4 regions of the Microbispora sp. H10949 genome follow, and region 3 is predicted to be linked to each of the others. Evidence: riboswitches for the same ligand, from Rfam matches in the RefSeq annotation. Region 3 holds a riboswitch; each other region holds the start of a gene.

Region 1 (7,755 bases), on a different contig from region 3:
TACAAGAACGAAGGTAAGCGGCTGATGCCGGGCGTTCACGGACCTGACACTCAGTGTCCGGTCAAATAAGAGAATCGGCCGCTTCAGGACATAGGCCGCACCCCGCGCGGAGAATCGGGAGCGAAAAGGGATGGAAACGAATCCGGGGGCGCGCCGCATGCGGCACACCCCCGGAGAACACCGTCCTGGACGGCGGCCGGTCACCTCGGCATGAGGACCTTGTCGACCAGGTAGACGGTCGCATTGGAGGTGGCGAGGTTCCCGCAGGTCACGGCGGCGTCGTTGACCTTGAGGCTGGGCGCCGCGCCCGAGACGGTGAGCTTGCGGCCCTCCAGGCTGGTCAGCTCGCCCTTCAGGTCCGCGGGCGCCTTCCGTCCCTTGACCACGTGGTAGGCCAGCAGCCCCCGCAGCGACTTGCGGTTGGTCAGCAACTGGTCGAGCTGGTTCTTCGGGATCTTGCCGAACGCCTCGTTGGTGGGCGCGAACACGGTGATGTCCTGGGCGGAGTTGAGCGTCTCCGCGAGCCCGGCCTTCTTCACCACACGGGCCAGCGTGGAGAGCGACGGAATGTCGGAGAGCGCGGCGCCCACCGGCACCTTGGCCAGTTCGGCGGGACTGCCCTTGCCCGAGGCCGGGAGCGAGGCGCAGGCGGGCCCGACCGGCGACGCGGCCGCCGAGGCCGAGGGCGTCGCGGAGGCTCCCTCGCTCGGCTCGGCGCTGGTGGTGGGGGTCTCGGTGGTCATGTCAGTGGCGGTCTCGTTGACCGCGACCGGGGCCGCGGAGTCGCCGCCCTGGCTACCGCACGCCGCGGACATCGACAGCGCCGCGGTCAGCGCGGCAAAGGCGAGCAGACGGGTTTTCATGATGGTGCTTCCTTAGTCGTGGAAAGGTCGTTGCTGGGTGGCGGGCCGGGCGCGCGGGCCTGTCCGTCAGGCCGTCTCGGGCGCGTTGTTCACCAGCCGCGCGGCCGCTGCTGCTGCCGGGGGCGCTGGATGACCTTCTTCCGCCCGTGGACCGGCGGGAACGACCTGGTCTTCTGCACTCCCTGCGCGGAGTGGAAGGTGAACGGCTTCGGCGCCTCGCCCGGCTTGCCGGGCGCCGACGCCGGCTGGAACACGACGTCGCGCGTCTTGGGATCGATCAGCGGGATGATCGAGGTGTTCGATCCCGACGGGCTGACGTTCTCCGCGCCGCCGGCCTTCTCCCCCGGCCTGACGACGTCGCCGTCCGCGTCCGGCCCGGCGTCCGCACCGGGATCACGCGGCACGTCCGGGGCGCTCCCCGGAGCGGAGTCCGCGCCGGCGTCGCCCCGCTCGCCCGCCGTCCCGCCGGGCGCCATCCACGGCGGCGCCTGCGGAAGCATGAACGGAGACTCCCCGTCCTGCGGCGCCCCGCCGGGCGTGAGAGCGAATGGTCCCGCCGGCCGCCACGACGGCGTGGCGTCGTTCGTGTCCGCGGTGGCCGTCGTCCCGGTCGGAGCCGGGTCCGGCGGCACGACGGCCGGCCCGGAGAGGAGGGCGGCGGCCAGTACGGCAGTGCAGAGAGGCATGAGACTCCCCCGAGGTCATGGATGGTACGAGCACGACGGTAAGCGCCGCACCAGGGAGTGATCACGCATCCCACGACCAATGTCCGGTCAAGCATGGTGATCGGGCGCTTCACCCGCAAAGGTCCCATCACGCCTGCAAGCGGCCCGCCTGACGGGCGCCGCAGCGGCGTGGAACATACGGGTTCGGCGCCCCGCGGAAACGCCGGGGAAACGGCACGGAGATCAGGCGCCCAAGGGATCGCCCTTTTCCTGGATTCCCATCCCGAGTGCCGGCGGGACGAAGGGGTATGCGCGGGCCCATGAGTGACAAGCGCGAATCCGAGGAACCGAAGGTCGGCGACGAGGTGACCTGGAAGAGCCACGGCGGGACCGCCGAAGGCAAGGTCGAGAAGAAGATCACCGAACGGACCGAGGAGGCCGGCCGCACCGTGGCCGCGTCTCCGGAGGAACCGCAGTACAAGGTGCGCAGTGAGAAGAGCGGCGGCTCGGCGGTGCACAAGCCCTCGGCGCTGCACCCGAAGAAGTGACGCCCGAAGAAGTGAGCCCGGAAGAAGTGAGCCCGGAGAAGTGACGCCGCCGGGGTCCTGCGCCGGGCGGGCCGGAGGCCGCGCCCGGCGCGTCACGCACCCGCTCTAGCTGAGCGTCTTCTTCCAGTGGAAGCCGCCGGGCAGGTTCACCGTGAGGGTGCGACGCCCGTCCGCCGTCTTGGTCACGCGGAAGGCGCGACCGCCGTAGCTGTGGCCCACACCGCCGCGCGACAGGTTGAGTCTGAAAGGCCCCATCTTGATTGACTTACGGTAGCTCCAGCCCATCGTTTCCCTCCGTGTTTTCCGTGCCCCCGCGACTACCCACAGAAGCGATCAGCACACGCGCTCGCACAGAGGTGCATGTCGGGACGCACCGCCGCCGTCCTCGCCGTACAACTCCTGGTCACAGGGTGGGAACCTTTGTCCGGTGCAATGACGAGACGGCGGCTGGGACCGTGTAAAAACGATGCCTATGGCTAAGGATGGGGACGAGGAGCCGATCGCGGACGACCTGGAGGCCGTCACGTCCGCCGTGCTCACCGCGTCGCGGGTGCTCGTCGCGATCTCCGCACGCTCCCTCGCCTCCGCGGAGGACAGAGTCACACTGCCGCAGTTCCGGATGCTGCTGGTGGTCGGGCAGGGAGAGACAAAACTGGTCACGCTGGCCGAGAGACTCGGCGTGAATCCCTCGACCGCGATGCGGATGGCGGACCGCCTCGCCGCCGCCGGGCTGCTGAAGCGCGAGGTGAACCCGCAGAACCGGCGGGAGACGCTGCTGCGGCTGACCGACGTCGGCTCGCGCATCGTGGACGAGGTCACTGCCCGGCGCAAGGCGGAGATCGCGGCGATACTCGCCCGGATGCCCGCTCCCCGGCGTCAGGCTCTGATCACCGCCATGCGCGAGTTCACCGACGCGGCCGGCGAACCGCCCACGACCGTCTCGTTCCCGCTCGGCTGGCCCGATCCGTCCTCCTGACCCGATGCCTGAACGGACCTGGTGATCCGGTACGCCCGCCGGAAGCCGGCCGGGTTCGCGGCGGCGGCGCACTCGCCGGGTACGCGGTCGTCACGCGGACTCAGCATCCGGAGGCGGCGCACTCCCCCGGGATGAGGCCGCCGGAGCCACCGGCCGTCGAGGGCGTGTCGTCGCCTCCGCCGGAGCCGGTGCCCGCGCCGCCCTTCGTGTCACCGCCCGCCTTTCCGGCCGGCCCGGTCTTCACCTGGCCCGTGCCGCCGGGCGCCTGACCGGTGGACCCACCGGCGCCGGAGCCGGTGCCCGTGCCGTCTCCGGCGGGCGCCTGCGCGGAGCCTCCGGAGCCGCCGTCCGCGCCACCACCCTCGGCGTCGCCCGCCGAGCCGTCATCCGCGCCGTCCTCGGCGCCGGTCCCGGAGTCCGGTCCCGCCTCGGCGGGATCACCGGCGCCGTTCTCCTGCGCCGGTGCCGTCTGCTGCCCGGCACCGCCCGCGGAGGGGCCCGGGTCCGTGGCGCCGCGCAACGCGAAACCCGCACCCGCCGCCGCGAGCACGGCGACCAGGATCACGGCGACGATGACGAAGGGCTTCCTGCTCTTCGCGCCGGACGGCTCGTCGCTGGAGAGGATCTCCTGACGAAACTGATCATCCTGGCTCGTCTGTGAGGGGACGCGCCCGTACATGTGAGACAACTCCCAGCGGTCGTATCGGGGGAAAGCTCCACGGCTTCCGCGGGTGGCTGCCCACCCTAGCCGCGCGAGTCACCGAATTTCACAGACACCCGCAAACGATCTCAAACTCCCAGAGTGTTCCCAGGCGCCTCTCCGGCCGGTCAGCCGAAATAGGGGAGGTGGAACGGCTCCTGCGCCGCGGCGGGGCCGGACACCCCGGCTCCCACGACCTCCTGGCCGCGTCGCTCGCCGCCGTGCCCCTCCCGCCGCGGGCCACCCATGCGGTGCCGTCCGCCGGACGTCGCCGCCGCGGCGGCCCTGAAGCGCAGACCCGTCACCGCGGTCGACACGAGCGCGAACAGCAGCCCGGCCGGCAGGACGGCGTCGCTCGGCGAGAAGACCGTGCCCGGCGGCTGCCCGTGACCCGCGGCCATGCTCCGCGTGGCCGACGCCGCCGCCCCCTGCCCCACTGCCCCCTGCACCACCGCCCCCTGGACCGCTGCGTCCGCCGCCACGGGCTGGACGGTGACGGTCACCTTCGGGATCACCTTGACCTTGCGCGGCAGGCCGTACCCGACGATCTTGCTGGAGTCGCGCACCTTGCGCTTGAGCCAGACGCCGTCGACATTGCCCTCGATCGTGTGGACCTTGCCGCCGACGACCTTCTCGACGATGCCGACGTGGTCGATGTCCTTGATGCGCTTCGACCCCGACCAGTCGAAGAAGACCACGGCCCCCGGTTCCGGCTTGCGGCTCCAGGCGCCCTGCTGCTCGAACCACTTGGCGTGCCGGGTGGTCAGCGCGAACTCGCCGACGTGGTCCCGCACGCCCGCCCGGTTGGCCGCCCACGAGACGAACATGTCGCACCAGGGAGCCGCCTTGAAGTCGGAGTCCATGGCGATGTTGTCGGCGTACCACTCGCCGAACTTGGTCGGCTTCCCGGGCCGTTCCCGGTAGCCGAGTTCCGGGCGTACGGCGTCGAGCAACTGCTGTGCTATCGGATCGGTAGAAATCGAAGGCTCCTATGGCGCGCGTCAGAACATGACGAACCCGCCGCCGGGCACGACGGCATGCGGGCATGACCGTCACGCCGACCGTCACGCCGGCGGACGCACCGGCGGACACGGCCGCGGCGGTCCCCGGGCGGGCGGGGTCGGACGGGATTCAGAAACGGGAGATGTGGCAGCCCGTCACGGGCGCGCCGTCACCCCGGAAGCCTGGAGACGTTCCAGGGCGGGCATGTGGTCCGGCGACGGAGGCCGGACCGGGTGGGCAGGTGGAGCGGACACTCCACGCGCTCTCCTCTCCTTGGCCGCCTACCGGGTTAGCTGACGGGTTCGGGCCAGGAGTAGCCCTACCGGATGGTCCGGATTCACCCCAGAAGAGACGTGGGTCCCCGGTTCCCGGGTTCGATGACATCCGGGATTCGGCGGTCGCCGGTCGTCCTCGGGTTGAGGACCACGCACCGGCGTACTGACCGGAAGCATAGTAGATCACGAGAAGGACACGACCGAAAAACCGGCAAACAGGTCCATTTCTGCACCTTCTGCACCATGCTTCCGCAGGTCCTCGCACTGACGGCACCTAATCGTGATATGCGCCACATCGTCCGGTACGGGCCCGTCTGGCACTCGGGCTCCCATAAAGCACGATGGCGGGGCGTGAGCGGGCTCGGGCCCTCTCACGCCCCGTCGATCCGGCCGGCCCCGCCGCGTCGGACCGCTGGCGTCGGACCGCAGGCGGCGGGCTGCCGCGCCGGCTACCACTCACCGCCCGGTGCGCCGACTCCTCTCCGCCGGCCGTGCTCGTGCTGCCGGTAGTTGGCCGCGAACGCGAGCGCGCCGAGGCCGAACAGGAAGATCACCGCTCCGGTGACCACGTTGTTCCAGATGGTCGCGGTGGTCGCCGGCTGGCCTCTGATCACCCACGGCGCGATGATCGCCCAGACGCCGAGCACCGGTGTCACCCAGCTCACGCCGTACGTCCGGCCGAACGCGGAGGCGCAGCTCAGCGCGAGCGCCGTGACGACCAGCCCGACGATCAGGTTGTTGACCGTCAGGCCGCCGAACCCGGTGAATCCCACGATCCACGGCGAGATGGCGAGGTAGAGGCCGGCGAGGAGCGTCACCGCGTCCATGACCTGCGCCGGGGCGGTCGATCCCGCCCGGTCGTACGTCTGGCGCAGCTCCGTGACGTCCGGGCGTCGAGCCAGACCTGGTTGCACCATGATGTGTCACCTCTTCTCCCAGGTGGCCGGGGGCCCGAGACCCCTCTCTTGCATCATGCAACCGGGGACGGCGCGGAGGGGAGACCGCGAGACGCGCGGATTGCAGATGAAGTACATCTGTCAGGCAGATGGCGCCGCCGCCGTCAGGGCTTCCGCCGTGTTGACGATCGAGACGTGGCTGTAGGCCTGGGGGAAGTTGCCCACCTGGCGGCGGCGGGTGGGGTCGTACTCCTCCGCCAGCAGGCCGACGTCGTTGCGCAGGGACAGCAGCCGCTCGAACAGCGCCCGCGCCCGCCTGCGCCGGCCCAGCAGGGCGAGCGCGTGCGCGAGCCAGAAGGAGCAGGGGACGAAGACCCCCTCCCCGCCCGGCAGCCGGTCCACCCCGTCGGCCTCCGGCCGGTAGCGCAGCACGAATCCGTCCTCCGTGAGCTCGCGGCACACGGCGTCCACGGTCCCCGTCAGGCGGGGGTCGTCCAGCGGCAGGAAGCCGAGCCGGGGGATCAGCAGCAGCGCGGCGTCCAGCCCCCTGGAGCCGTAGAACTGGGTGAAGGTGTTGCGGCCGGGGTCGTACCCGTGGGCGCACACGTCCCGGTGGATCTCCTCCCGCAGGGCGCGCCAGCGGCCCACCGGGCCGTCGAGCCCCTGCCGCTCCACCGAGGCGACCATCCGGTCCGCGGCCACCCACGCGAGGACCTTCGCGTGCACGAACGGGCGGCGCGGCCCGCGCACCTCCCAGAGCCCGTTGCCCGGCTCGCGCCACGCGCCCTCGAGATAGTCCATGAACGCGCGCTGCAGGTCCCAGGCGTCCTCCTCCGGCCCCAGCCCCGCCTGTCTGGCCTGGTAGAGGCAGTCGATCACCTCGCCGTACACGTCGAGCTGGAACTGCCGGGCGGCGGCGTTGCCGACCCGCACCGGCCGGGACCCCTCGTATCCCGGCAGCCGGTCGAGGGTCCGCTCGGGCATCCGGCGGCCGCCGTCGATCGTGTACATGATCTGCAGGTCGGCCGGGTCTCCGGCGACGGCCCGCAGCAGCCAGTCACGCCAGGCGGTCGCCTCCTCGGAGTACCCCGCCCCGATGAGCGCCTGGAGGGTGAACGCGGCGTCCCGCAGCCAGCTGTAGCGGTAGTCCCAGTTGCGGGAGCCTCCGATCAGCTCCGGGAGGGACGTGGTGGGCGCCGCGACGATGCCGCCGGTCGGGGCGTAGGTGAGGGCCTTGAGCGTGACGAGGCTGCCGGACACCGCCTCGGCGTACTCACCCCGGTGACGGCACCGGCCGAGCCACTCCCGCCACATGCGCTCGGTGTTCGCCAGCTCCTCGGCGGCCTCCAGCCGGTGCGGGCGGCTCCGCCACGACTCCTGCCAGGTGAGCACGAACGGCACCCGCTCCCCCGCCGCGACGGTGAACGAGGCGGTCGCGGCGCGCGGGCGCGACTCCTGCGTCAGCGGCACGGGAGACTGCAGCCACGCGGCGTTCGGGCCGGCGATCACGGCCAGTTCGCCGCCGCGCTCGCGCGTCCAGGGCACCACCTCGCCGTAGTCAAAGCGCAGCAGCAGTTCCGTACGCATCTCCACCCGGCCGCGCACGCCCTCCACGATCCGGACGACGTCGGGTGCCTCCTGGCGCGGCGGCATGAAGTCGAGGACCCGGGCGCACCCGCCGGGCGCGTCCCAGGTCGTCTCCAGCACCAGCGTGCCGTCGCGGTAGCGGCGCCCGGCGCAGGTGCCTCCCGCGGCGGGCGCCAGCAGCCAGTGCCCGGCCCGGTGCCCGCCCAGCAGGGCCGCGAAGCAGGCGCCGGAGTCGAAGCGGGG
Region 2 (7,755 bases), on a different contig from region 3:
CCGCCTTCAGCGCCGCCCGGCCGACGTCCGTCACCCCTCCGCTCAGCTTGATGAGGACGTCTCCCCTGAGCGCGACGTACTCGTGGCGGTCACCGGCCATCCGATACCAGCCCACCTCGTCGTGGACGCAGAGGACCAGCGCGTCCGGGGGCGTGGCGAGGTTGATCGGAGTGCTCCGGCACACGTCGTCGTCGAAGGCGCCCCGGTCGACCCGCAGTTCCACCTGACGTCCGCCGGGCGCGGTGTAGAAGACGCCGAACCCCTCCTCGCCGACCCCGCCCATGGACTGCTCGGCCATCTCGTATCCCGGCAGATCGACGAGGTAGACGAGGTCGGGCGCGACCCCCAGCTCCCGCAGGTGATCCATGTCCACACCGGAGGAGGCCGTCACCGACCCGCACGCGCCCAGGCAGGCGAGCCCGAGAGCCGCCGCCATGGCCCATCGGCCTCTCCTCACCCGGTCATCGTCCCCGGCCGGGAGCGTTCGACCACCGCGCGAGCCGCATCGTCGCTCCTTGATCGCCTGCAGGTGTCCCCATTATGCGCGGAAAGCCGTGGTTCGTCCTTGAGACGGTTCAGCGGGCGTCTCCTACGCGCCGCGTGGTTTCGCCCGGACGTGCATGCGTTCGCCCTGGGTGCCGAACAGGCTGAGGATCTCCACCGGCGCCTCGCCGGTGCTGCCGAACCAGTGCGGCAGCCGGGTGTCGAACTCCGCGGCCTCCCCCGCCCTGAGGACGAGGTCGTGTTCGGCGAGCACCAGCCGCAGCCTCCCGTTGAGCACGTAGAGCCACTCGTAGCCCTCGTGCGTACGCGGCTCGGGATCACAGCGCTCCACCGAAATGATCATCTTGTACGCCTGCAGCCCGCCGGGGTGCTGGGTCAGGGGCACGATCGTCGAGTCCCAGCGGCTGATGGGCTTCAACCGCACCCGGGGGTCGCCGACCGGCGGCGCGCCGACGAGTTCGTCGAGCGGCACCTGGTAGGCCCGCGCCAGCGGCAGCAACAGCTCCAGCGTGGGCTTGCGTTCGCCGGACTCCAGGCGCGACAGGGTGCTGACCGAGATGCCGGTGGACTCCGCGAGCCGGCTCAGCGTGCTGCCGTTCTGCCTGCGCAGCGCACGCAGCCGGGAACCGACGGAGGCCAGGACGGCGGCGTCGTCGTTTGCCATACCGGCAATCCTACTTGTCGTTTTCGCACGCGGACAGGCCGATTCCACCGCATCCGCGCCGGAAGTCGCGTGGCCGCCCGGTGAACGAATGTCCTCGATCGGACGTCATATGGGCGAACGGAGGGGAGCGTCATGCGTACCGCAGTCGTCACAGGGGTGATGGTTCTCGGCCTGGCGAGCGTGCCGCCCGTGGCCGCGTCCGGTGCGGCCCACCAGGGCCACCTGGGCTATCAGGGCTACCAGGCGGAGGCGCCCGCGCCCACGTGGAAGCCGGTCAGGGTGAACACGCTGCCCGGGGACGACGTGCTCAACGACGTGACGGTCCTGGGCAACGGGTCGGTGTGGGCGGCCGGGCACCGGGTCGTGAACGGCAGGCAGCGGGGTCTCGTCCAGCGGTTCGACGGCCGATCCTGGCGGGTCGTCCCGAACAGCCCGCCGTACGAGCTGCGGGCCGTGACGGCCACCTCCGGCACGAACGCGTGGGTCTTCGGCGAGGGCAGGGCCGCGCGCTGGAACGGCCGCGGATGGACCACGATCTCCCTGGGCAGTGGCTTCTCGGCGACGGACGCCGACTCGACGGGCGCGAAGGACGTCTGGGCGGTCGCCGGGACGGCCGCCACGGCGAGGCACTGGAACGGGTCCTCCTGGAAGAGCGTCCGGCTGCCGGGCCGCGCCTCCGCCGTCGACGCGTACAAGGCCGGCGTGGCCTGGGCGGCGGGCGTCAAGGGCAACCATCCCTCGATCATGCGGTGGAACGGGACGTCCTGGACCCTGGTCCCGGCTCCGGCCCTCACCCTTCCCGCGCCGGACGCCGTCGTGACCATCCAGGACATCGCGGTCGTGGGATCGAAGAACGTGTGGGCCGTCGGCGGGGTCAGCTGGGAGGGCGCCGACGAGGAGGGCGACGACGTCAACTTCGGCCGCACCCTGGTGATGCACTGGAACGGCAGGTCGTGGACCGTCTCCATCGGCTCCGCCAACGCCCAGCCGTACACCGAGGTGGAGCCCGACGGCAGGGGCGGCGTCTGGGTCCTGCAGGGCAACTGGAACCCCACCCTGTGGCAGGTCACGGGCTCGACGTGGCGACAGGCCCGGCTCGTCCGGAAGTCCGGCACCGACGCCGTCGTGTTCTCCGTCGCCCGCAGGCCGGGAACGACGACGATGTGGGGCGCGGGCTTCAGCGTCCCGCAGGGCGACCCCGACGACCCCTCGGCCAACGGCACGTTCTGGCGTACGCAGTGACCGTCTGACCTCGCCACGCCGTGGACCGACGGCGTGGCGAGCGCTTCGGGATCGCCCGCGGCCGGTGGAAGATGCCCCGCCGGCCGGATGCGCGCGCCCTGGCGACCTGCGGAAGGCCGATCGGCCGGTGTGACGAGCGTCACGTTTTCCGACTACCACACCTGCCCTGACCTGCAGCTCCCCGCTTTATGATCCCTTTATGCGGTCATAATCCCATTTGCCCCCTTTGCGGCAATATGGCGTGTCTTGGTAGTTTCCTTGCCCAACGAACCCGGCCAGCCCGTGTTCGGAAAGCGCATCCACTGTCACCGGCGCCATGTCCTCTCCCGCCCCCCTGGGCGCCGGTGATGCCGAATCCGTGCAGCAAGGAGGCCCGGAGCCGGGGAACCAATCGACCTTCCATCCGAAGGTCCGGGGTGAATCGGCGCGTAAGCGCTGTAGGGCGACTTCCCTGCCCGAATCCGTCAGCTAACCCGGTAGGCGCAAGCGGAAGACCCTAGGAGAGATCCCCCTGTCCGCCAACCCCACCAATCTGCTTCGCGCTGCCTGCGTCACGCTCGGTAGCGCAGCGCTCACCGTCTCCCTGGCAGGCTTCGGCGCCCTGCCTGCCGGCGCCGTCACGGGGACCGTGACAGCCCCGCCCCCGGACTCGACGGCCATCCCGCCCGAGCCCCCCGTCACGGCGTTCACCCCGTACGCCGGAGAGACGCCCACGGCCTCCACGGCGGAGGCCTCCGTCAACACGAAGCTCACCAAGGCCGCTGTCCAGCAGGAGAAGGCCGAACTCGCCATCAAGGTGGCGAAAAAGCAAATCGGCGATCCCTACGTCTGGGGCGCCACGGGCCCGGGGGCGTTCGACTGCTCCGGGCTGGTCCAGTTCGCCTGGCGCAAGGCCGGCGTCAAGATCCCGCGTACGACGTGGTCGATGCTCAACGCCGTCAAGAAGAAGGTCTCCCTGGCGCGTCTCAAGCCGGGCGACCTCATCTTCACCAGCGGCGGCGGCCACGTGGGCATGTACATAGGGAACAAGAAAGTGATCAACGCTCCCCACTCCGGCGCGGTGGTCAGGGTCGACCGCCTCAAGGGCTACTGGAGGAGCAACTTCGTCACCGCCGTACGCCCCGGCGTGTGACCCCGGCGTCGTGGACGACACCCCGGCGGGGACGTCCGGTCACACGTGACCGCGTCTCCGCCGGGGGCCGGCCAGGCCGGCGGCACGCCGGCGGTCGTCCCGGCGCCGCCTGTAAGGGCGGATTCGGCTTGCCGCAAGGGTTCGGGGATGCGGAAGGATTGGGCCATGGACCGCCAGCTGATCAGCCATCTCGCTCATCGGGACCACCCCATCGCCGCGCCGGTCTCCGGTGCCAACGTGACCCGGCTGCTGCGCCGGGCCCGGCTGGCCGAGGGGGCGAGAATCCTCGATCTCGGCTGTGGCGAGGCGGCCTGGACGCTGCGCGCGCTGGCGCTCTACCAGGACGCGACCGCCGACGGTGTGGACATCTCCGCGCTCGGCCTCAAGGCGGCGGAACAGGCGGCCGAGGTCCAGGGCGTCTGGGAACGCATCCGGTTCCACGAGCGGCCGGCCGCCGACTTCCCGGTCGCCGAGCAGTACGACCTCGTGCTCTGCGTCGGGGCCACGCACGCGTTCGGCGGGCTCGTCCCGACCGTCGAGCACGTCCGCCGTTACCTGCGGCCGAACGGGCTGGCACTGGTGGGCGAGGGCTTCTGGGAGCGCGAGCCGACCACGGAGGCGCTCACCCGGCTGGGCGCCGCGAAGTCGGAGTTCCTCGACCTGCCCGGCACCGTCGCCGCCGCCGAGTCCCCCGGTTTCGACGTCGTCCACGCGTACACCAGCGATCTGGCCGAATGGGACGAATACGAGTGGTCCTGGACGGGCACGCTGCTGCGCTGGGCCAACGAGCATTCCGGCCCGGACGCCGACGACGCTCGCACGGCGGCTCTGGAGCACCGTGACATGTGGCTGCGCGGTTACCGGGGCATCCTGGGGTTCGTCACGCTCCTCCTCCAGCGCAGGAACTGACCCGATCCCCTACAGCTGACGGAGCACCCGCATGGCGTCCTCCTCCAGGCGCGAAAGGTCGCGGAGGATGACCCCGGCCTGCTCCAGGTGTCCCGCGTCACCGCTTTCTCCCGCCTTCGCGATCAGGACGGACACCTCCGTCCAGAGGCCGGCGGCCTCGGCGTACAGGCGGTGACCGGTGCGGAGGCCGCCGTCGTCGATCAGCCGGGTGCACTCGTCGAGGAAGTCGCGGTAGAGGGCGCGGAACAGGGCGCCGCCGGTTCCGCCCTTCTCCATGAGGAGAGCGGCCTGCGGCAGGTCCCGCCGCGGCTCGGCTGCGCGTAGCAGCCATCCGGGCACCTGCTTGCCGGCCTTCTCGATGCCGCGGTGGCCCAGGTTCGCGATGGGAGCGGCGAGGAAGGCGTCGGCGCAGTCCCGGATGGCGGGGATGATCTGGTCCCGCCAGTTGAGCGGGCGGGCCGGCAGGGTGAGGGTGAAGGACCGGTTCCTGGCGGTCATCGGGCCGCGTTCGGCCCGCGCCCTGGCGAGGCCGTCCCGGCCGGTGCGTACCGCTCCACCCTGCTGGTCGGTGTCCACCAGGTAGACCTCGTGCTCGTCGTAGCCGTACATCGCGACGACATGACCACCGAAGTGCACCTTGGAGCGGAAGTAGTCCAGGTGGTAGCAGTCGAGCTGGAGGCCGACCGGCCGGCCCGCGTCGACGCGGGCGGCCACATTCTCCCACGCCTTGCGCGACGAGGTGGTCTCCTCGGTCGCCAGCGTCAGTCCCAGCCGGGCGGCCAGGTTCCTGGTGAGTTCGAACGGCTTGACCCGGCCGCCGAGAAAGGGGATCGGCATGGCCTTGCTGTCCCAGTAGACGAAGGACAGGCCCGACCCCAGCCCGAACAGCATGGGCTCGGACAGATCGAGCCCCTCGTGCCGCAACAGCACCCCCAGCGCCGTCGTCTCGCAGTGGCGCATGCCACGGGTCTCGACGTCCTTCACGAAGGTCATGCGTCGCTCTCCTCATGCCGGCCGACGGTCACCCTGACACCTCTATCGCACCTGATGTGAGTAGGGAGGTACTCATGCGGAGCGTCAGAGGCCTCTTTAGCCTTCGAGCATGTCGATCGAGCTCGCCGTCGCGCTGGGCGCGATCGCCACCAAGGCGGCCGTCACCGCGCTGCTCCAGCAGGGCGCGTGGGACGACGCCAACTGGGCGATCGTCGCGCACCAGGTGATCGACGCCGTGGTCGGCGTGCGGAACCGGCCCGACGCGGGGGTGCAGCGGATCGGCCAGCGGTTGGACGTGCTGGAGCGGCAGATCGCGGCGGTGGGGCGGAAGGTCGACCTGATCCCGGTACGGGAGTTCGACGAGCACATGGCCGCAGGGCGCCGGTACATGCGGGACCTACGGGACCAATGGCGCACCGCCTACGACCGGTACGCGCTCGTCGAGCGAGCACAGCACGAGTTCGTCCGTGCGTTCGGCATCGCGGAGAACATGAAGGACGCGTCCCGGCAGGCGCTGGCGGACACCGCCATCGCGGGCTGCTGGTTGTGGGTGCCCTCCATGCCGGACGTGATCAAGACCATCGGGCAGGCACGGCTGATCCTGGAACAGGAGTTGCTGTTCGGCGCGACCCTGCCCACCAGCTCGTACGCCGATGTGGTCAGGCTCTGCAGGGCGTACGGCGAGTGTCCCGCATGGACCGGGAATCCCGTCGTGCCGGCGAGCGGTCCGCCGACGCCCGGCGCCCGGGTGGCCGTCAGGGCCGAGTACAACCGGTGGACCAGATGCGCGGGCGTCGACATGCGGGTCAACCCGGCAGGCGACGACGGTGCTCGGCAGCGGACGGTCACGACGCGCAGCGGGCTGGTGATTCCGGTTGACACGGCGCCGGGCCCGCAGGAGCGGGTGAAGATCGAGCTGCACAACAGGCGCGCCGACTGGATCTCGGTGTCGGTGACGGCGGACGCCGTCGTCGTACGGCTGCCGCAGCACAACAAGCTGCCGGGCCAGAACAGGGTGGCCCCGGGGAGCTCGGCCTCGCTGACTCTGCCTCGGCCGGGGTTCTCGGCGTCCTTCTCACCGTACGGAAGCCCTTCAGCCCTGCCGTCGGATCAGTACTTCGCGAACCCGCGGAACGGCCTGGCCTCGAACCCGTCGCCGATACCGCCGATCCCTGCCATCGGTTTCGTCCTGCCGCGGTCCTCCAAGCGGCTCCAGACCGCACCGCCGCCCTCGACGCCGCGGATCCCCCCTCCCAGGCGCAACCAGAGAACGTCCTGGTGGCAATCCGCCCTGGACTGGGTCGAGGAAAACTGGTGACTCCGATTCCGCCGGTGCCATGACCGCCGGGCCTCGGCGCCGGAGGGGCCTGAAGCGCAAAGCTCCGAGATGAAATTTTCATCTAGGCGGCGACGGCGGCCTCGGCCTTTTCCCTGGTCAAAACCGAAGGAATGGCCGCTCCCGGGCGAAGGGCCGTCGAGGAGAAGACAAGATCCTTGACACGCTTCATGACTTCCTATTTGCTCCGGTTCACCACCACTTCCAGTCGCCCGTTAGAGAGGAGCACTTGGCCGCCCCCGTCACTGTTAGCGTTAACAAACCGTGGCCTCAAAAAACACACGGCAATGCGCCATGCCGACGCTGACGGACATCTGAACTCGCCCTGCTCTTCTGCAGCAGGGAAGGGGCGAGCACGCACACGCCGACGACGGTCGGTCACCGCGCCGCTCCGGGTCGACTGACGGTGGGCTCACCTGGCGTTTGAATCCGTCCGGCAGGGCTGCCCGGCCGGCATGCACAGGCCGCGGACGCCCCACCGGACGAAAAAACAAATGGCTTCCCTATCGACACACGTCCATTTTCGAATGGCAAGGGAGTTGCGGGAAATTGAGACAGAAATCCATTTTCGCCGCTGTCGCGGCGGCCGCGCTTCTCGTTCTGGCGACGGGACAGGCGGCGCTGAGCGACAGCCTTGGCACGGCCAAGTCGTCCTCGGCCACCGCCGTCGCGGCGGCGACCGCCGGATGCGGTAAGACCCCGACGCTGAGAAGCGGTTCACAGACGATCACCACCAGCGGCAAGAATCGTAGCTGGATCCTGAGGATTCCCGACAACTACGACAACACCCGCCCCTACCGGTTGATCATCGCGTACCACTGGCTGAACGGCACCGCCCAGATCGTCGACTCGGGCGGCTCGGACGGAGCCGTCTGGGCCTACTACGGGCTCAAGCAGGTCTCCAACAACAGCACGATCTTCATCGCGCCGCAGGGCATCAACAACGGCTGGGGCAACAGCAACGGTGAGGACCTG
Region 3 (7,755 bases):
GGCCAGTGGCGCGGTGCGGCCGGAGCGCCGACCGCGGAGGGCCACTCCCGGATCACCGGGCTGCCGGACAGCAGCAGCCGGGTCCGCGCGGTGCCGAGGTCGAGGGCCAGGCCGGTCGCTCCGCCCGCTCCCCCGCCCGTCCCGCCACCCGCACGGGTCACGCCGTGCCCGGTCGTGATCCCGGTTGTGCCGGTCATGCCGACATCCGGGTCTCGCCGGCGCAGGCGGCGCACAGTTGCACGTGCGGCGCCGAGCGGAGCCGGTCGAGCGGCAGGAACGCCTCACACTCCGTGCAGGTGCCGTAGAGGCCGAGGTCCATCCGCTCGATCGCCGCCTCGATGGCGGCGACGTCGCGGCTCGCCCGCCGTACGGCCTCGGCGGACGGGCGGACCCGCGCGACCGGCGGCGTCACCTCGTGTGGTTCGCCCGCCAGGGCCAGCTCGGCCCGCGCGGCGCGCAGCCGCTCGTCGAGCAGCATGCGCAGCTCGGAGAGCTGCGCATCGTACTGCCGGCACTCCTCCATGAGAGAGCCCGGCGACCTGATCTCAGCCATGATCGGCATCACTCCAGGTATGGGAAAAAGGTGGGGTGGGACGCCACGCCCCACACCGGTACAAGACGGGTGCGAGCGGCGGCCCGGGTGACGGTCGGATCGGAGCGCGGCGAGCGGCCGGAGCCCGGCCGCCCCACAGACGCAGGAACGGACGCGGGAACGGACGCGAGGCGGAGCGCGGCGGTCGCGAGGTTGCGAGGTGGGCCCGGGACGGACGCGAGACGGACGCGAGACGGGCCCGGGACGAGCGCTCGCCCCACCACACCGCTCGGAGAAGCGGCGGAACGGCGGAACGAGCTGGCCGTGCACCGCGCGAAGCGGAATGCCCGCCTGCGCCCGGTGCCCGGCCCTGCCTCGCACCCGGCAACACCCGGTACGCGGCTGTGCTCGATGCCCGACGGATCTGCCCCCTGCCCGGCTGTGGGCCGGGTGGGGGCGTCTGCGGTTCGTGGCGGTACGCCTGTCACGTCATGCGGCGGATGCTCTGCATGCAGCCGGGTCGAGGACCATACGACCGGCCGTTCAGAGGCCCTGCCCCGGCCGTGTCGCAGGCCAGGTCGCCAGCCGCTGCACAGACGGTGTCGCGGACCCCCTGTCGAGGATCACTCGACGCGTGGACCGGCCTGATTACCGGACGGCTGGGACGGCTGGGGCTGCTCGACGACGAGACCGGGGCGACGCCGCGGCTCGGAGCGCTCCGAAGTTCTAGACCAGCGGCGGGCTGCGGGATCCGACCGTGCGATGCCCGGTCTGCTGCGGGCTGAGGAAGACGTCCTCGTCGTGCCGGACCAGCGCCGGGGCGGACGCCGGAGCCGCCAACGCGGCCACAGCGCTCCGCAGCCGCAACGACAGCGGCATGTGCTCTGAGCCGGCGCCCGCGGGCAGGGTGGCGGACTGGGGCGACCACGCCCCCGGCGTCCACACTTCGGCGGCGGCCTGGGGCGCGTGCTGCGCGGGGTCGCCTCCGTACCAGGCGGGCGTCGAGGCGACCAGGGCAAGGCCGAGCATCAGCAGGCCCACCACCCACGTGAAGGCGGTGGACCCGCACATGCCACGTCGTGAGGTCGCCATGAGACCGACCATAGCCCACCTTCGCGAAACGGTCATCTACGTTTTCCGCCGCCCGTTTCTCACCTTATTTCCGCCCATTTTCGAATGATCTCGGCACTTTTCGCCCTGCGCGATCACGGCACGCGGCAGGTCCGGGCCGGAGCGGCTACGGTGACGTGAGACCGGGTCGTCGCGGGAGGGAGGGATCGTGCGAAGCAGGCTGACCGCCGCGCTGCTGCTCCTGCTGCACGCGATCTTCCTGACCACCGGCTTCCTGACCGCCGGCGGCTCGCCCGCCGCCGCTCAGGGCATGACCCAGTCTGCCGGCGGGCTCCGCCTCACGGGCGCACCCGTCACCGCGGAGACCGCGGGCGTGCGGGGCGCCGCAGCGACCGCCGCGTCCACGGCAGCGCGACCCACGACCGCCAGCCCTGTAAGGGCGAAGGACACGAGCGCACGGAACACGACGGCGCGGCACTGGGGGTCACCGAGCGCGGGGCGGCCCGCGCACAGTGACCAGCCCCGGATCCACGCGGGTCCGGGCGGCCCCGGCGCCACCGCCGGGCCGGTCCTGCCGCCCGCCTCCGCGTCGCCGCGCGGGGGCACCCGGGTCACCCGAGCCGGCCCGGATCACGACGATCGTCCCGCCCAGCGCCCGCGCCGCACGACGGCCGCGCGGGCTCCTCCCTCCACGGCGTACTGAGGCCCTCTTCTCTCCTCGTACCTGCCTGTGGAGGCACAATGTCACGTGCGCCTTTGTGGCGCGCGGTGGCGGCGCTCGCCGTCATCGCCACCTCACTGCTGCTCGCCCTCACCATGGCCCCGCGCCTCGGGCTCGACCTGCGCGGCGGCACCCAGCTCGTCTTCGAGACGAAGGACTCCCCCACGGTCAGGGCGGACGCCGACGCCACCGACCGTGCCCTCGACGTGCTCCGGCGCCGTGCGGACGCCCTCGGAGTCGTCGAACCCACCCTGGTCCGCTCCGGCGAGAAGCGGATCATCGTGGAACTGCCCGGCGTGCTCGACCCGCGCGAGGCCGCCGAGGTCATCGGCAAGACCGCCCAGCTCAACTTCCACCCGGTGCTCGGCCCGGCCGGGGACGGCGACAAGGACGCGATCGCCGACGAGAGCGGCCAGAAGCTGAAGCTCGGGCCGGTCGCCCTCAGCGGGGCCGGCGTCACCGACGCCGCCGCCGGCACCGACCCCCAGCTCGGGCCCGGCTGGTTCGTGACGATCGACTTCCGGGAGGCGGGCCCCTGGCGGGAGCTGACCGGCAAGGCGGCCTGCGAGCCGATCGGCGATCCCAGGCGCAGGGTCGCCATCGTGCTCGACAACGAGATCATCTCCTCGCCCCAGGTGAACGAGACCGTGACCTGCGGGGCGGGCATCCCCGGCGGCACCACCCAGATCACCGGGTCGTTCTCCGCCGAGGAGGCGCAGAACCTCGCCGTGCTCGTCAAGGGCGGGTCGCTCCCGGTGCCCTTGGAGCTGGTCGAGCAGCGTACGGTCGGCCCGACCCTCGGCGCCGACGCGATCGCGGCGAGCGCCAAGGCGGGCGTCGCCGGGGTGATCCTCACCGCGGTGTTCATCGGCCTCGTCTACCGCCTGGTGGGCCTGCTGGCCGCGGTCGCGCTGGCCTGCTACGGGCTGATCTCGTACGCGGGACTGGTGGCGATGGGCGCCACGCTCACGCTGCCCGGCCTCGCCGGGTTCGTCCTGGCGATCGGCATGGCCGTGGACGCCAACGTACTGGTCTTCGAACGGGCCAGGGAGGAGTACGGCGCGGCGCCCCGCCGGGGCCTCAAGGCCGCCCTGGACCGGGGGTTCAAGAAAGCCTGGAGCGCGGTCGCCGACTCCAACATCACCACCCTGCTCGCCGCCGGGCTGCTGTTCTGGCTGGCGTCGGGGCCGGTGAAGGGCTTCGGCGTGACGCTGGCGATCGGCGTGCTCGCCTCGCTGATCTCGGCCATGCTGATCACCCGGGTGCTCGCCGCCGCCCTGATCGGCAGGTTCGGCCCGGGGGTGTCGGGCCTCGGCTCGATCGGACGGGTCAGGACCTGGCTGACCCGGCGGAACCCCGACCTGATGCGGGCGGGGCGGCGCTGGCTCGCCGTCGCGGCCGGGCTGCTCGTGCTGGTGGGCGCGGGGCTGGTCACCCGCGGCCTGAACTACGGCGTCGAGTTCACCGGCGGGCGGATCGTGGAGTTCGGCACGAGCGGGCCGGTCGACGTCGCCGCGGCCCGGCGGGCGGTGTCGGACGCCGGGTTCCCCACGGCCGTCGTGCAGCGGTCGGACGACGCGATCTCCGTACGGACCGGGCAGATCACCGCCGACGACGTCGTCCGCGTCGAGGAGGCCCTGGACCGGCGCGTCGGGGAGGTCACCAAGCAGCGCGACGAGCTCGTCGGGCCGAGCCTGGGCGCGGAGCTGCGCCGCAACGCGCTCATCGCGCTCGGCGTCGCGCTCGCGGCCCAGCTCGCCTACCTGGCGTTCCGGTTCCGGTGGACGTTCGGCGCCGCCGCCGTGGTGGCGCTGTTCGTGGACGCGGCCGTCGTCGTGGGCACGTTCGCCTGGCTGGGCAAGCCGATCGACGGCGTCTTCCTCGCCGCGATGCTGACGATCATCGGGTACTCGGTCAACGACAAGGTCGTGCTCTTCGACCGGGTCCGCGAGCTGTGGCCGGTGTCACGGGGGACGCCCTTCGGGCGGGTGGTGAACACGGCGATCCTGCAGACCGTGCCGCGTACGGTGAACACGGGGCTCGGCGCGCTGTTCATCCTGGCGGCGCTGGCGGTGTTCGGCGGCGACTCGCTGCGCGACTTCGCGATCGCCCTGCTGATCGGCATCGTGGCGGGCACGCTGTCGTCGTCGTTCGTGGCGGGGCCGGCGGCGATCGAGCTGGAGAGGCGCGCCGGTCAACCGCCGCCCGCACCCGCCGCTCCGCGTCGCCGGCCCGTGGCCCGCGACGGATCGGGCGCGGTGGTCTGAAGTGGTCGGAAATAGTGTGAAATCGGACTGAGGATGGTCCCGGGGCGGGCGGCGCCCGCCCCGGGACCACGGAGCCTCAGTGGCGGCCGAGGGCGCGCAGCTCGAGAGGGCTCAGCGCGGAGACGTTCTGGTCGATCGGCGAGTCGGTGTACTGGTGGATCGCCCAGCTCTTCCAGTCGGCCGGCGGGGTGATGTCGCCCGGGTTCCGGCTGTAGTGGGCCACCCACAGCGGATAGTCGCCCAGGCCGCGGCCGTACTTGTCGGCGAAGTTCCAGCCGCTGTAGAACATCGGCCGGACGCCGGTCTTGGCGGTCACGTACTCCAGCCATTTCCTGGCCCAGGCGTTGACGCGCTGCACCGACTGGCCGTCGGCGGTCTCCAGGTCGAGGACGAGGATGTCGCCGGGCTTGCCCGGCTGCGCGTTCACCACGCGGAGGAAGTGGTCGGCCTCGGCGATCGGGTCGTTGGAGGGGTGGCCGTAGTGGTAGACGCCGCGGACGATCCCCTTCTTGTCCAGCTCCCGCCAGTGCCGGGGGAAGGACGAGTCGACCCAGTCCAGGCCTTCGGTCGCCTTGATGAAGCCGAACTGCGCCCGGCTGTTGATCCAGTCGTGGTCGGCCTCGTAGCCGGAGACGTCCTGGCCGTACGTGTGCGGGTTCGCGTAGGCGGGAGCGGGCGCGGCCGCGGTGGCGACGAGCGTGGCGGCGGTGAGGGTGGCCGTGCCGGCCGTGACCGCGAGTGCCGCCGCGGCGAGGGCGGCGCGCAGGCGGCGGGCGGAGGGCCGCCCGGCGGGAGAGAACCTGATGGTGGGCATGACGCGGTTGAGCTCCTTGCTTCCATGCCGCCTACCGGGTTAGCTGACGGGTTCGGGCAGGAAGTGCCCTACGGGCGCATCTGGGGGTCTGCGCGCCGATTCACCCCGAGAAGTGGGTCCCCGGCTCCGCGGAACGCGGACTCGGCGGCCGCGCGCACAGAAGAGCGCACGGTCCGGGCAACGACACGGCAACGGAGGCGACGCGGATGTCACCGGTACCCATGCCGTGGCACCTAAAGGTACATACAGCTCAACAATGGTGTAAACCTGACAAAACCTGTTTTTACCTGGGAAGACTCGTCATGCAGGGTGCCCCGTTGGACGGGATCCCGTGCGGCGCGGCGCCGAGGGGGTTTGTAAGTTCGTGACCTGAGCGCTGAGTCACCGGACCAGAGCCGCACCAGAGGCACGCACACCGGAGCCACCGGACCGCACGCGAGAGGTGAACCCATGACCGCAGCTTCCGCCGGCCCCGGCCTCGGCGACCCCGGCTCCGGAGACGCGCCGCCGCCGTCGCCCGCGGAGTTCCGGCGCGCGCTCGGGATGTTCGCGACCGGCGTGACCGTGGTCACGGGTCTCGACGACGGCGATCCGGTGGGGTTCGCCTGCCAGTCGTTCGCGTCGGTGTCGCTCGAACCACCGCTCGTGCTCTTCTGCGCCGACCACAAGGGCCGCGCCTGGCCGCGGATCAGGAAGTCCGGCCGCTTCTGCGTCAACGTCCTCGGCGAGGAGCAGGTCGACGTGTGCGCCAGGTTCGGATCGAGCAACGGCGACAAGTTCGCCGGGCTCGCCTGGGACCTGTCCCGCTGGGGCACGCCCGCCCTGCGGGACGTGCTGCTGCGCGTCCACGGCGAGGTCCGGGAGGTGCACGTGGCCGGAGACCACGACGTGGTGATCGGCCTCGTCCGAGAACTCGAACCCGTCCATCCGGAGCAGCGGCCGATGCTGTTCTTCCGCGGCAGGTTCGGCGTGTACCACGACGACCCCGCCGCGGCGCTCGGGCCCAACCTGTGGGGCTGGGGCGACCACTGGGGATGAGGCCGTGCAGGGGGCGGGACCGTGACCTGCCGGTGACTTGATAGCCTGCCTGCTCCGCGAGTTCGGCGGACAGGCGGTGAATCGGGGGCCTGATGCGGGAGGGGCGGGTACGGCTCGGCGGAGCGCTGGACACGGCCGGGATCCTGTTCGCCGCGATCTTCTTCTGCCTGTCCCTCACGCCGTCGCTGCTGCCCCGCTCGTGGCCGCTGCAGGGGATCATCGCGGGCGTGCTGACCGCGACCGGATACCTGGCCGGCGTGACCGCCGGCACCCTGGCCCGCCGGAGCGCCGCCCCGGTCGTCCGGCGGTATGCCGGGGCCCGGTGCGCGGGATGGCGCGAGGGGTGGCACCGTACGGGACGGCGGCGGGTCCGCCGTCTGGTCGCGACGTTCGGCTGCGGGCTGGGCGCCGCGTCGCTGGTCCTCGGCGTACGCGCCCAGAGGGCCATCTACCCGCTGATGGGGCTGCGCCCGCCGGAACGGCTCGGCTATCTCGGCGTGCCGTTCGTCGCGGCGGCGGTGTTCCTGCTCCTGCTGGCCGCCGCCAGGGCGCTGCGCGTCGCCGCCCGGGCGCTCGGAGGCGTGCTCGGCAGGTGGATCCCCGCCACGGCGGCGCGGCTGGCCGCGACGCTCGGCGTCGGCGTGCTGGCCGTCCTGCTGACCGACGGGATCCTCACCGAGGCCCTGCTCAGAGGGGCCGACAACAGCTTCGCGGCGATCAACAGCGAGACCGCGCCCGGCACCTCGCGGCCCCGGTCCGCCGCCGTCTCGGGCGGCCCCTCCTCCCTGGTCTCCTTCGCGTCGCTCGGCCTGGAGGGCCGGGCGTTCGTCGCAGGCGCCCCTACCGTCGGGGAACTCAGCGGTTTCACCGGGCGGCCCGCGCTCCCGCCGGTCCGGGTCTACGCGGGGCTCGACTCCGCCGTGACCGCCCGCGAGCGGGCCGCCCTCGCCGTACGGGAGCTCGACCGGACCGGCGCGTTCCGCCGGGCGGTGCTGTGCGTGATCACGACGACCGGCACGGGCTGGGTGGACCCCCAGGCCGCCGCCGCCCTGGAGTTCATGTACGGCGGGGACACCGCGCTGGTCTCGATGCAGTACTCCTACCTGCCGAGCTGGCTGTCCTTCCTGGTGGACCGCGAGCGCGTCACGGCGGCCGGGCGCGAGCTGTTCGGCCAGGTGTACGCCCGGTGGTCGCGGCTGCCCGCCGGTCACCGGCCCCGGCTGCTGGTGTTCGGGGAGAGCCTCGGGGCGTTCGGCGCGGAGTCGGCGTTCCGCGACGACCGCGACCTGCGCGAGCGCACCGACGGCGCGCT
Region 4 (7,755 bases), on a different contig from region 3:
CTACTCGCCCGTCGCCCCGTCGATGCGCTCGCGCAGCAGGTCGGCGTGGCCGTTGTGCCGCGCGTACTCCTCGATCATGTGGACCATGATCCAGCGCAGTGAGTGGTGGACGCCCTGCCGGGCCGCCTTCGTCGTCGCGTCCAGATCGGCGCAGGCCGCCTCCGCCGCCCGCGCGTGCTCGATCTCCGCGCGCCAGGTGGCGAAGGCCTCCTCGGCGGACGCCGTGTCCACGTTGTCGAACTCGCCGTCCGGATCGTCGTCGGTGTAGTAGATGCCTTCGAGGTCCTCGCCGGCGAGCCGCCGCCGGAACCAGCTCCGCTCGACGTCGGCCATGTGCCGCACGATGCCGAGCAGCGACAGGGACGACGGCGGGACGGAGCGCAGCCGTAGCTGTTCCTCGGCGAGGCCCTCGCACTTCACGGCCAGCGTCTGGCGGTGGAAGTCGAGGAAGGCGCGCAGCATCTCGCGCTCGCCCGCGGCGAGCGGAGGATCGGTACGTGTGTCGGTCATCCGGACATCCTCCCCCTGGCCCCCGGGGTGCGACCACTTCATTTCCGCCCCGCCGGACGGCCCGCCTTCCAGGCGCAGGAGAGGGGGCGCGCTCTCGCGACCCGCTTGACTCGGGCGTGGACGAACCTTTGCCTGTACTTGTCCAAACAGCATGATCGAGTCAGAATCAGTTCAGCCTTCAACCATTTTGGTTGGAGGGTCGCTGCACGGATGAGGAGAGGCATGAAGCGCACGATCTCCGTTCTCGCCGTCGCCACCGGCGTCCTCGGCGCCACGCTCACCGGCGTCGGTCCCGCGTCCGCCTCCGCGGTCGACTGCTCCACGGGCGGGTACACCTACGCCCGGACCAGCTACGTCCCCACCAACGTCCAGCGGCCGTCGGTGGACGGCCGTAACTACAACATCGCCGGTCCGTCGGCGTACACGCACGAGGTCTGCCTCGACATCCCGGACACCGAGACGTTCACGATCGAGGTACAGATCCACTCCTCCGACGGGTCCACGACCGTGTTCGTGGACGACCGGCCCGGCGACAAGGTCTTCCGCTTCTCGCCCGGCACCAACAGCTGGTGGCAGGTCTACGGCACGATGACCGGGCCCGGCAGCACCTACATCTACTACACCTGGAACGAGAAGCAGATCCCCGCCTGACGCGGAACGGGCCGGCCGCCTCGCTCGGCGAGGCCGCCGGCCCTCGAAGCTCCTGCTCAGTACATCGAGATGTGGACGTGGTCGTAGTGGTTGGCGGTGACGCCGCCCCGGTCGGACATGGGGCGCCAGCCCGGGTGGCCGAGGTTGTAGATGCGCTGCTGCCAGATGACGTACATCACGCCGAGCTTCGGGCCGTTCTTGATGGCCCAGGCGGCCAGGCTGTCGCCGAGCGCCTTCATCTGGGCCGAGGGCATGGCGCCGCCCGAGCTCATCATGAAGTCGCAGGCCCGGCCGAGGGGGTGCTCACCGCTGTTCTCGGCCCGGTAGCAGCCGACCGGGAAGCTCAGATCGAAGTGCTCCTCCACCTCCGAGCGCATGAGCCGCATCCGGGGCGTGATGTTGTCCGCGCCCGCCGGCAGTTCGGGCGCCCACGACCCGCTGCCCCTCCGGCCCGGAGCGATCGGGACCAGGCGGTCGATCTTGTCCTTGATGTCGTCGATGAGCTTCTCGGCCTCCCGGCGCCGACCGGCGACCTCCGCGGCCTGCGACTTCAGCGACGCGGTGAGCGCCTTCGCCGCCTCGGCGGCCTTCTGCCGTTCGGTGCGGACCTCGTCGACCCGCGCGAGCCTCGCGGCCTGTTCCTCCTTGAGCTGGTACGCCACCGCGGAGACGGTCAGGTTGGGCAGGACCCGCACGCTGTCGGTCTGGTACCGCAGCCCGACGAACTCCCGGACCTCGTCGAGGGTCGCCATGTAGTCGGTTTCCGCCCTGGTCACGCGGGCGCGCGCCGCCGCCTCGTCGTCCCGCGCTCTGGCGAGCGCGACCCGCTTGGCGTTGTAGTCGGAGATGAGCCGGTCGACCTTCTTCTGCAGGCCGGCGAGCTGCTTCTTGAGCTGCCTCTCCGTCGGCTTGGGGGCGGCGGCGCCCCCGGCGGCCGTGCCGAGAACGAGGGCCGCGGCGGTCAACACACCGGCGGCCAGGGGGAACGCGCGGGGCAGAGCCCACTCCTCTCCATCTGCCGACCGGGTTAGCTGACGGGTGCGGGCTGGAGGAGCCCGGGCAGCGACGTGCCTTTACCCCAGAGGCGTGAATGGGTCCCCGGCTCCCGGGCGAGGCGCCCGGGATTAGGCGGCACCGGCTGTAACCGGTGGTGCCAGGGATACTAGTGGTAAAGAAATGGTGACTGCCACCCCAAGTCGCAACCGTACGGAGATCAGTCCGTTACCACCTCGCGCAGCATGCGGGCGGCCTCCTCCGGCAGCACGTCGTTGACGAAGGCGCCCATCGCCGACTCCGATCCGGCGAGGTACTTCAGCTTGTCCGCCGCCCGCCGGATCGTGAAGACCTGGAGGTGCAGGTAGGCCAGATCCCGGCGGTAGGTGACCGGAGCCTGGTGCCAGGCCGCGACGTACGGCATGACGACGCCGAACAGCCCGTCCAGGCGGCGCAGCACGTCGATGTACAGCGGCGCGAAGGCGGCCCGCTCCTCCGCCGACAGCGCCGGGATGTCCGGCACCCGGCGGTGCGGGTAGAGGTGCACCTCGAAGGGGTACCGGGCGGCGGCCGGGACGAAGGCCGTCCAGTGCTCGTTGGCGGCCACGACGCGGGGCCCCTTCCGCTCGGCCGCCAGGACGTCCGCGAACAGGTTGCCGCCGCGGTGCCGGGCGGCGGTCTCCAGCATCTGCCGGGTACGCGGCGTGACGTACGGATAGGCGTAGATCTGCCCATGCGGGTGCGGCAGCGTGATGCCGATCTCGGCGCCGCGGTTCTCGAAGCAGAAGACCTGCTCCACGCCGGGCAGCGCGGACAGTTCGGCCGTGCGGTCGGCCCACGCCTCGACGACCAGCGCGGCCCGCTCGTCGCCGAGGGAGCTGAAGGAGGCGTCGTGGTCGGAGGTGAAGCAGACGACCTCGCAGCGCCCGGTCCCCGGCCGCACCTCGCTCAGCCCGCCCACCTGCTCGTACGCGCCGGTGTTGAAGCTGAACGACGGGAAGCGGTTCTCGAACACCGCCACCTCGTACGGCGAGGGGATCTCCGAGCCGGGATGCCCGGGGCAGAGCGGGCACTCCTGGGCGGACGGCAGGTGGGTGCGGGTCTGGCGGTGCCGGGCGACGGCCACCCACTCGTCCATGAGCGGGTCGTGACGCAACTCGGACGCGAGGGGGCGCGCGGGCAGATCCCGGGGGTCGGCCACGTCGTGGTCGGCGTCGTCGCGGCGGTCGAAATAGATCAGCTCCCGGCCGTCGGCCAGATGAGCGATGGTGCGCTTCACGGTGCGATCTCCAGCTTCACAGGGCTCTTCTCCGGCGTCGCGGCGGCGTCACACGGAGGCGGTCTTCAGGGGCGCCTCGCCGGACGGATCCGCGAGGAGGAGCTCGCCGGCGTGCTCCGACAGCACGGCGCGGGCGTCCTCGGGCAGGCCCGTGTCGCTCACGACCACGTCGGCCTCGCCGAGGGCCGCGATCGTGCTGATGCCGACGGTCCCCCACTTGGTGTGGTCGGCCAGGACGACGAGCCGCTGGGCGGCGGCGATCAGGGCGCGGTCGGTCTCCGCCTCCAGCAGGTTGGGGGTGGTGAAACCGGCCCGGACGCTCATGCCGTGCACGCCGAGCATGAGGATGTCGACGTTCAGGGAGCGGACGGCCGCGACCGCGACCGGGCCGACCAGCGCGTCGGACGGCGTCCGCACGCCGCCCACGAGCACCACGGTCTGGTCGGGCCGTCCCGCCCGGTGGAAGACGTCGGCCACCTGGACGGAGTTGGTGATCACGGTCAGCTCGGGCACGTCCACCAGGTGGTGGGCCAGCGTCCAGGTCGTCGTGCCGGCCGAGAGCGCGACGGAGCTTCCCGGCCGTACGAGCGGGGCCGCGCAGCGGGCGACGGCCTCCTTCTCGGCCTGCTGCCGCATCGACTTGGCCGCGAAGCCCGGCTCCTCGGTGGAGCCGGCGCCGGTGGCGGTGGCCCCGCCGTGCACCTTAACGATCAGGCCGCGCTCCGCCAGGACCTCCAGGTCGCGGCGGATCGTCATGTCCGACACCCCGAGCTCACGCACGAGTTGCGCGACCCGGACCCCGCCGGACCTGCGGACTCTCTCCAGGATCGCCTGCTGCCGTTGCTGGGCCAGCATCCGCCACTCCTTTAAACAGATTCCAACAGATTATGCACACATACGTACAGGAGCGCTGAGCCGGGGTGCGGGTACTTGCCGCCGCCCGCCCGCGGGGGGACAGTGGGCGAAACCCGTACTCCAGGGAAGGCGGCCGCGATGGGCAGACGCGCACGCAAGTCGAAGGCCCGCAGGAAGAAGAAGGCCAACCACGGCAAGCGTCCTACGGGGCGATAGCCCGGTTCCGGGGCCGTCTCAGGGGGTTCTGCCCCACGCCGCGAGCAGCTTGGTCTGCTGGTCGGCGCCGGCCGGGACGTCGCGCTCGTCCCCGATCACGCCCGCCTCGCGGTAGCCGTCCCACGCCTTGGCGAACCATTCGGCGCAGGACGCGACGAGGTCGGGGTCGAGCCGTTCCGGACCGCCGACGGCCCGCGCGAGGTCCCAGGTGTGGATCAGCGCGTCCGCGAACAGCTCGGTGATGTACTCCTCGCCCGGCACGTCGCCGAAGGACAGATGAGCCACGCTCGTGAGGGCGCCCTCGGCGTACACCGCCTGGACGGCGCCCTGCGCGGACGCCTCGAACGCCTTCACCGGGTCGTCGCCGAGCACGTCGCCCTCGAACGCGTCGCCCACCTCGGCGGCCGTGCGGCCCGACAGCAGTTCGGGAGCCCACAGGTTCTCGGTCACCAGGTGGTTCACCAGCCCCCGGACGTCCCAGTCGACGCACGGCGTCGGCAGGTCCCACTGTCCGGGGCGGACGAGATGGAGGCGGTCGCCGAAACCGTCGAGCGCCCTGCGGTACGCGTCCCGGATGTCGATCATGTCCCCTCCTCGCCACGAGCTCCCCGATTCGACCGTAACTCCTCCCGGCGATCAGTCATGCCCGCCCGCCCGCGAGGAGGCGGCCGGTCACGGAAGATGCTGCTCGACCCAGACGATCTTGCCGTACGGGGTGGGCCGGGTGCCCCAGCGATAGGCGAAGCGCTTGATCAGCTGGAGGCCGCGGCCGGTGTCCTCGTCGGGGGTGGCCGTACGCGGGGCGGGGCTGGAGGGGGAGCCGTCGGCGACCTCGACCACCAGTGTGCGGCAGCGCAGCAGCCGCAGCTCGATCGGCGGCCAGCCGTGCTTGAGCGCATTGGTGACCAGTTCGCTGACGATGAGCTGGGTGCTGTCCACCAGGCTGCTCAGCCCCCAGGCGGCGAGGGTGACCCGGACGAACCGGCGGGCCTGGGAGACGAACTTCGGGTCGGCGGGCAGGGGGCAGGTCGCCACCTCGTCCGGGTCGAGCTCACGCACACGGGCCACCAGCAGGGCGATGTCGTCGCGCTCGTGGCTCGCCCGCTGGCTGCTGATGATGTCGTCGCACATGTCGTCGAGGTCCTCGACGGGCCCGGCCAGCAGGCGGCGCAACCCCATGATCCCGGCGTCCAGGTCCCGCTCGCGGCTCTCCACCAGGCCGTCGGTGTAGAAGGCGAGCACGCTCCCGGCCGGCAGGACCAGCTCGCGCATCTCCAGCGGGTCGCTGCCGATGCCGAGGGGAAGGCCCGACGGCAGCTCGACGATCTCGGTCGACCGGTCGGGATGCAGCAGGATCGGCGGCACGTGCCCGGCGCGGGCGAGCGCGCAGCCGCGCGTCACCGGGTCGTAGACGGCGTAGATGCACGTGGCGATCTGGGTCGGATCGAGGTCCTGGCTCATCAGGTTGAGCCGGAACAGCACCTCGTCGGGCGGCAGGTCCAGGCTCGCCAGCGTGCGCGCCGCCGTGCGGAGCTGGCCCATCGTCGCCGCGGCCCTGGTCCCGTGGCCCATGACGTCGCCCACCACCAGGGCCGTACGGCACCCGGGAAGGGCGATCACGTCGTACCAGTCTCCGCCGACGCCCATCAGGTCGCTCGCCGGAAGGTAGCGCGAGGCGATGTCCATCCCGAGCGGCTGCGGCAGTTCGGCGGGCAGCAGGCTGCTCTGCAGGGTCAGCGCGGTCCGGCGCTCGGTGGTGTAGAGGCGGGCGTTGTCGACGCACACGGCGGTGCGGGTGGCGAGGTCCTCGGCCACCGCGACGTCCTGCTCCTCGAACGGGGGCGCGCCCGCCCGCCTGGTGAAGACCACGCACCCGAGCACCCGTCCCCGGGCCCTTAGGGGCACGGTGAGGAACGAGGCGTCGGTCAGCAGGGCGGCGATCGCGTCCTCGCGGCCGAAGGCCGCGCCGATGAGCCGGGCGCTCTCCTTGTCCATGGCCGGATACATCAGCGGCTTGCCGCTCGCCATGCACTGCGCCTGCGGCAGGCTCGCCGGGTAGACCGCCACCTCGCCGACGGGGAAGGCGTTCACGCAGGCGTCCGCGTCCGCGCCGGCCACGCCCATCGCCGTCCGGCGGACGAGGGTCGTCCCGTCCACCGGGCGGGACGACAGCTCGCCGTCGTTGAGGAGGCGGTCCTGGAGCATCACGGCCGCGGTGTCGGCGAACCTCGGGACGGCCACGTCCACGAGTTCCCGGCTCGTCTCCTCGAGGTCGAGGGTGCTGCCGATGCGGCGGCTCGCCTCGTTCAGGAACGCCAGCCGTTCGTGCGCGGACGCGGCGCCGCTGCGCCGCCACTGTCCCCGGTCCGCCGGGGCGGGGTCCTTGATCACGCAGTTCCGGTTCAAAACGAATACTCCGGCGAGAGCGGATGGTGTCCCAGAATCGTATGGAGCTGATACCGCGCATTTCAGCCGTTTGGCATGAGTGCTTTGGCCGGCACGACGGCGCGATGGCGCAGCCGTACCCTGCGGTCAACGGACGAAACGGATATCAGTCAACATGCGTCACATCAGACAGTTTGCCATCAAACGGAAGGCAGGTGTGCGAGAGCCGCGTCGATCCGCTCCTGCGGGAGCGTGAAGTCCTCCAGGCGGCCGGCGAGGTGACGCTCGTACGCGGGCAGGTCGAAATGGCCGTGTCCGCACAGGGACGTCACGATGACCTTCTCCTCGCCCGACTCGGCGCACCGCAGCGCCTCCGCGATGGTCGCGGCCACCGCGTGGGCGGGTTCGGGAGCCGGCAGGATCCCCTCGGCCCCGGCGAAGCGGACGCCCGCGTCGAAGCACTCGGTCTGCGTCACCGCCACGGCCTCCACCAGGCCCAGTTCGTACACGTGCGACAGCAGCGGCGACATGCCGTGATAGCGAAGCCCGCCGGCGTGGATGGGGTCCGGCACGAACGTGTGGCCCAGCGTGTGCATCTTCATCAGCGGCGTGAACCCCGCCGTGTCGCCGAAGTCGTAGGCGTACGTGCCCCGCGTCAGCGACGGGCAGGCGGCAGGCTCCACCGCGCGCAGCACCGGGTCCATCCGCCCCGCGAGCTTCTCCCGCAGGAACGGGAAGGCCAGGCCGGCGAAGTTGGAGCCGCCGCCGGTGCAGCCGATGACCAGGTCGGGGGTCTCGCCGAGGACGGCCAGTTGCTCCAGCGCCTCCTCGCCGATCACGGTCTGGTGCATCAGGACGTGGTTGAG

What was found. A riboswitch is a leader RNA that binds a small molecule or an ion and turns the genes downstream of it on or off. The one in region 3 is predicted to bind cyclic di-AMP.
Region 1: linked by a shared signal. The riboswitch ahead of HHX40_RS10110 (CHAP domain-containing protein) and the one ahead of HHX40_RS15925 (glycoside hydrolase family 25 protein) in region 3 are both predicted to bind cyclic di-AMP.
Region 2: linked by a shared signal. The riboswitch ahead of HHX40_RS29120 (C40 family peptidase) and the one ahead of HHX40_RS15925 (glycoside hydrolase family 25 protein) in region 3 are both predicted to bind cyclic di-AMP.
Region 4: linked by a shared signal. The riboswitch ahead of HHX40_RS19125 (hypothetical protein) and the one ahead of HHX40_RS15925 (glycoside hydrolase family 25 protein) in region 3 are both predicted to bind cyclic di-AMP.

What each region holds. Positions count from the first base shown of each region.
Region 1 is NZ_JABBWZ010000003.1:601,404-609,158, reverse strand. It holds gene HHX40_RS10140 (fasciclin domain-containing protein) at 201-863, opposite strand; gene HHX40_RS10135 (hypothetical protein) at 953-1,549, opposite strand; gene HHX40_RS10130 (DUF2945 domain-containing protein) at 1,849-2,076, shown strand; gene HHX40_RS10125 (DUF4236 domain-containing protein) at 2,182-2,361, opposite strand; gene HHX40_RS10120 (MarR family winged helix-turn-helix transcriptional regulator) at 2,549-3,052, shown strand; gene HHX40_RS10115 (hypothetical protein) at 3,153-3,731, opposite strand; gene HHX40_RS10110 (CHAP domain-containing protein) at 3,881-4,705, opposite strand; cyclic di-AMP (ydaO/yuaA leader) riboswitch at 5,017-5,161, opposite strand; gene HHX40_RS10105 (SPW repeat protein) at 5,479-5,946, opposite strand; gene HHX40_RS10100 (glycoside hydrolase family 15 protein) at 6,067-7,755, opposite strand, start outside.
Region 2 is NZ_JABBWZ010000012.1:197,303-205,057, forward strand. It holds gene HHX40_RS29105 (hypothetical protein) at 1-436, opposite strand, end outside; gene HHX40_RS29110 (helix-turn-helix domain-containing protein) at 590-1,168, opposite strand; gene HHX40_RS29115 (hypothetical protein) at 1,301-2,410, shown strand; cyclic di-AMP (ydaO/yuaA leader) riboswitch at 2,749-2,908, shown strand; gene HHX40_RS29120 (C40 family peptidase) at 3,039-3,542, shown strand; gene HHX40_RS29125 (SAM-dependent methyltransferase) at 3,708-4,451, shown strand; gene HHX40_RS29130 (BtrH N-terminal domain-containing protein) at 4,461-5,444, opposite strand; gene HHX40_RS29135 (hypothetical protein) at 5,554-6,762, shown strand; gene HHX40_RS37270 (cellulose binding domain-containing protein) at 7,330-7,755, shown strand, end outside.
Region 3 is NZ_JABBWZ010000005.1:518,046-525,800, forward strand. It holds gene HHX40_RS15900 (rod shape-determining protein) at 1-197, opposite strand, end outside; gene HHX40_RS15905 (TraR/DksA family transcriptional regulator) at 194-553, opposite strand; gene HHX40_RS15910 (hypothetical protein) at 1,259-1,624, opposite strand; gene HHX40_RS15915 (hypothetical protein) at 1,812-2,306, shown strand; gene secD (protein translocase subunit SecD) at 2,345-4,591, shown strand; gene HHX40_RS15925 (glycoside hydrolase family 25 protein) at 4,668-5,405, opposite strand; cyclic di-AMP (ydaO/yuaA leader) riboswitch at 5,419-5,562, opposite strand; gene HHX40_RS15930 (flavin reductase family protein) at 5,856-6,443, shown strand; gene HHX40_RS15935 (alpha/beta hydrolase) at 6,536-7,755, shown strand, end outside.
Region 4 is NZ_JABBWZ010000006.1:581,164-588,918, forward strand. It holds gene HHX40_RS19115 (DinB family protein) at 1-510, opposite strand; gene HHX40_RS19120 (hypothetical protein) at 733-1,161, shown strand; gene HHX40_RS19125 (hypothetical protein) at 1,218-2,129, opposite strand; cyclic di-AMP (ydaO/yuaA leader) riboswitch at 2,164-2,301, opposite strand; gene galT (galactose-1-phosphate uridylyltransferase) at 2,375-3,433, opposite strand; gene HHX40_RS19135 (DeoR/GlpR family DNA-binding transcription regulator) at 3,482-4,288, opposite strand; gene HHX40_RS38240 (50S ribosomal protein bL37) at 4,427-4,504, shown strand; gene HHX40_RS19140 (TIGR03086 family metal-binding protein) at 4,523-5,089, opposite strand; gene HHX40_RS19145 (ATP-binding SpoIIE family protein phosphatase) at 5,177-6,895, opposite strand; gene HHX40_RS19150 (TrpB-like pyridoxal phosphate-dependent enzyme) at 7,090-7,755, opposite strand, start outside.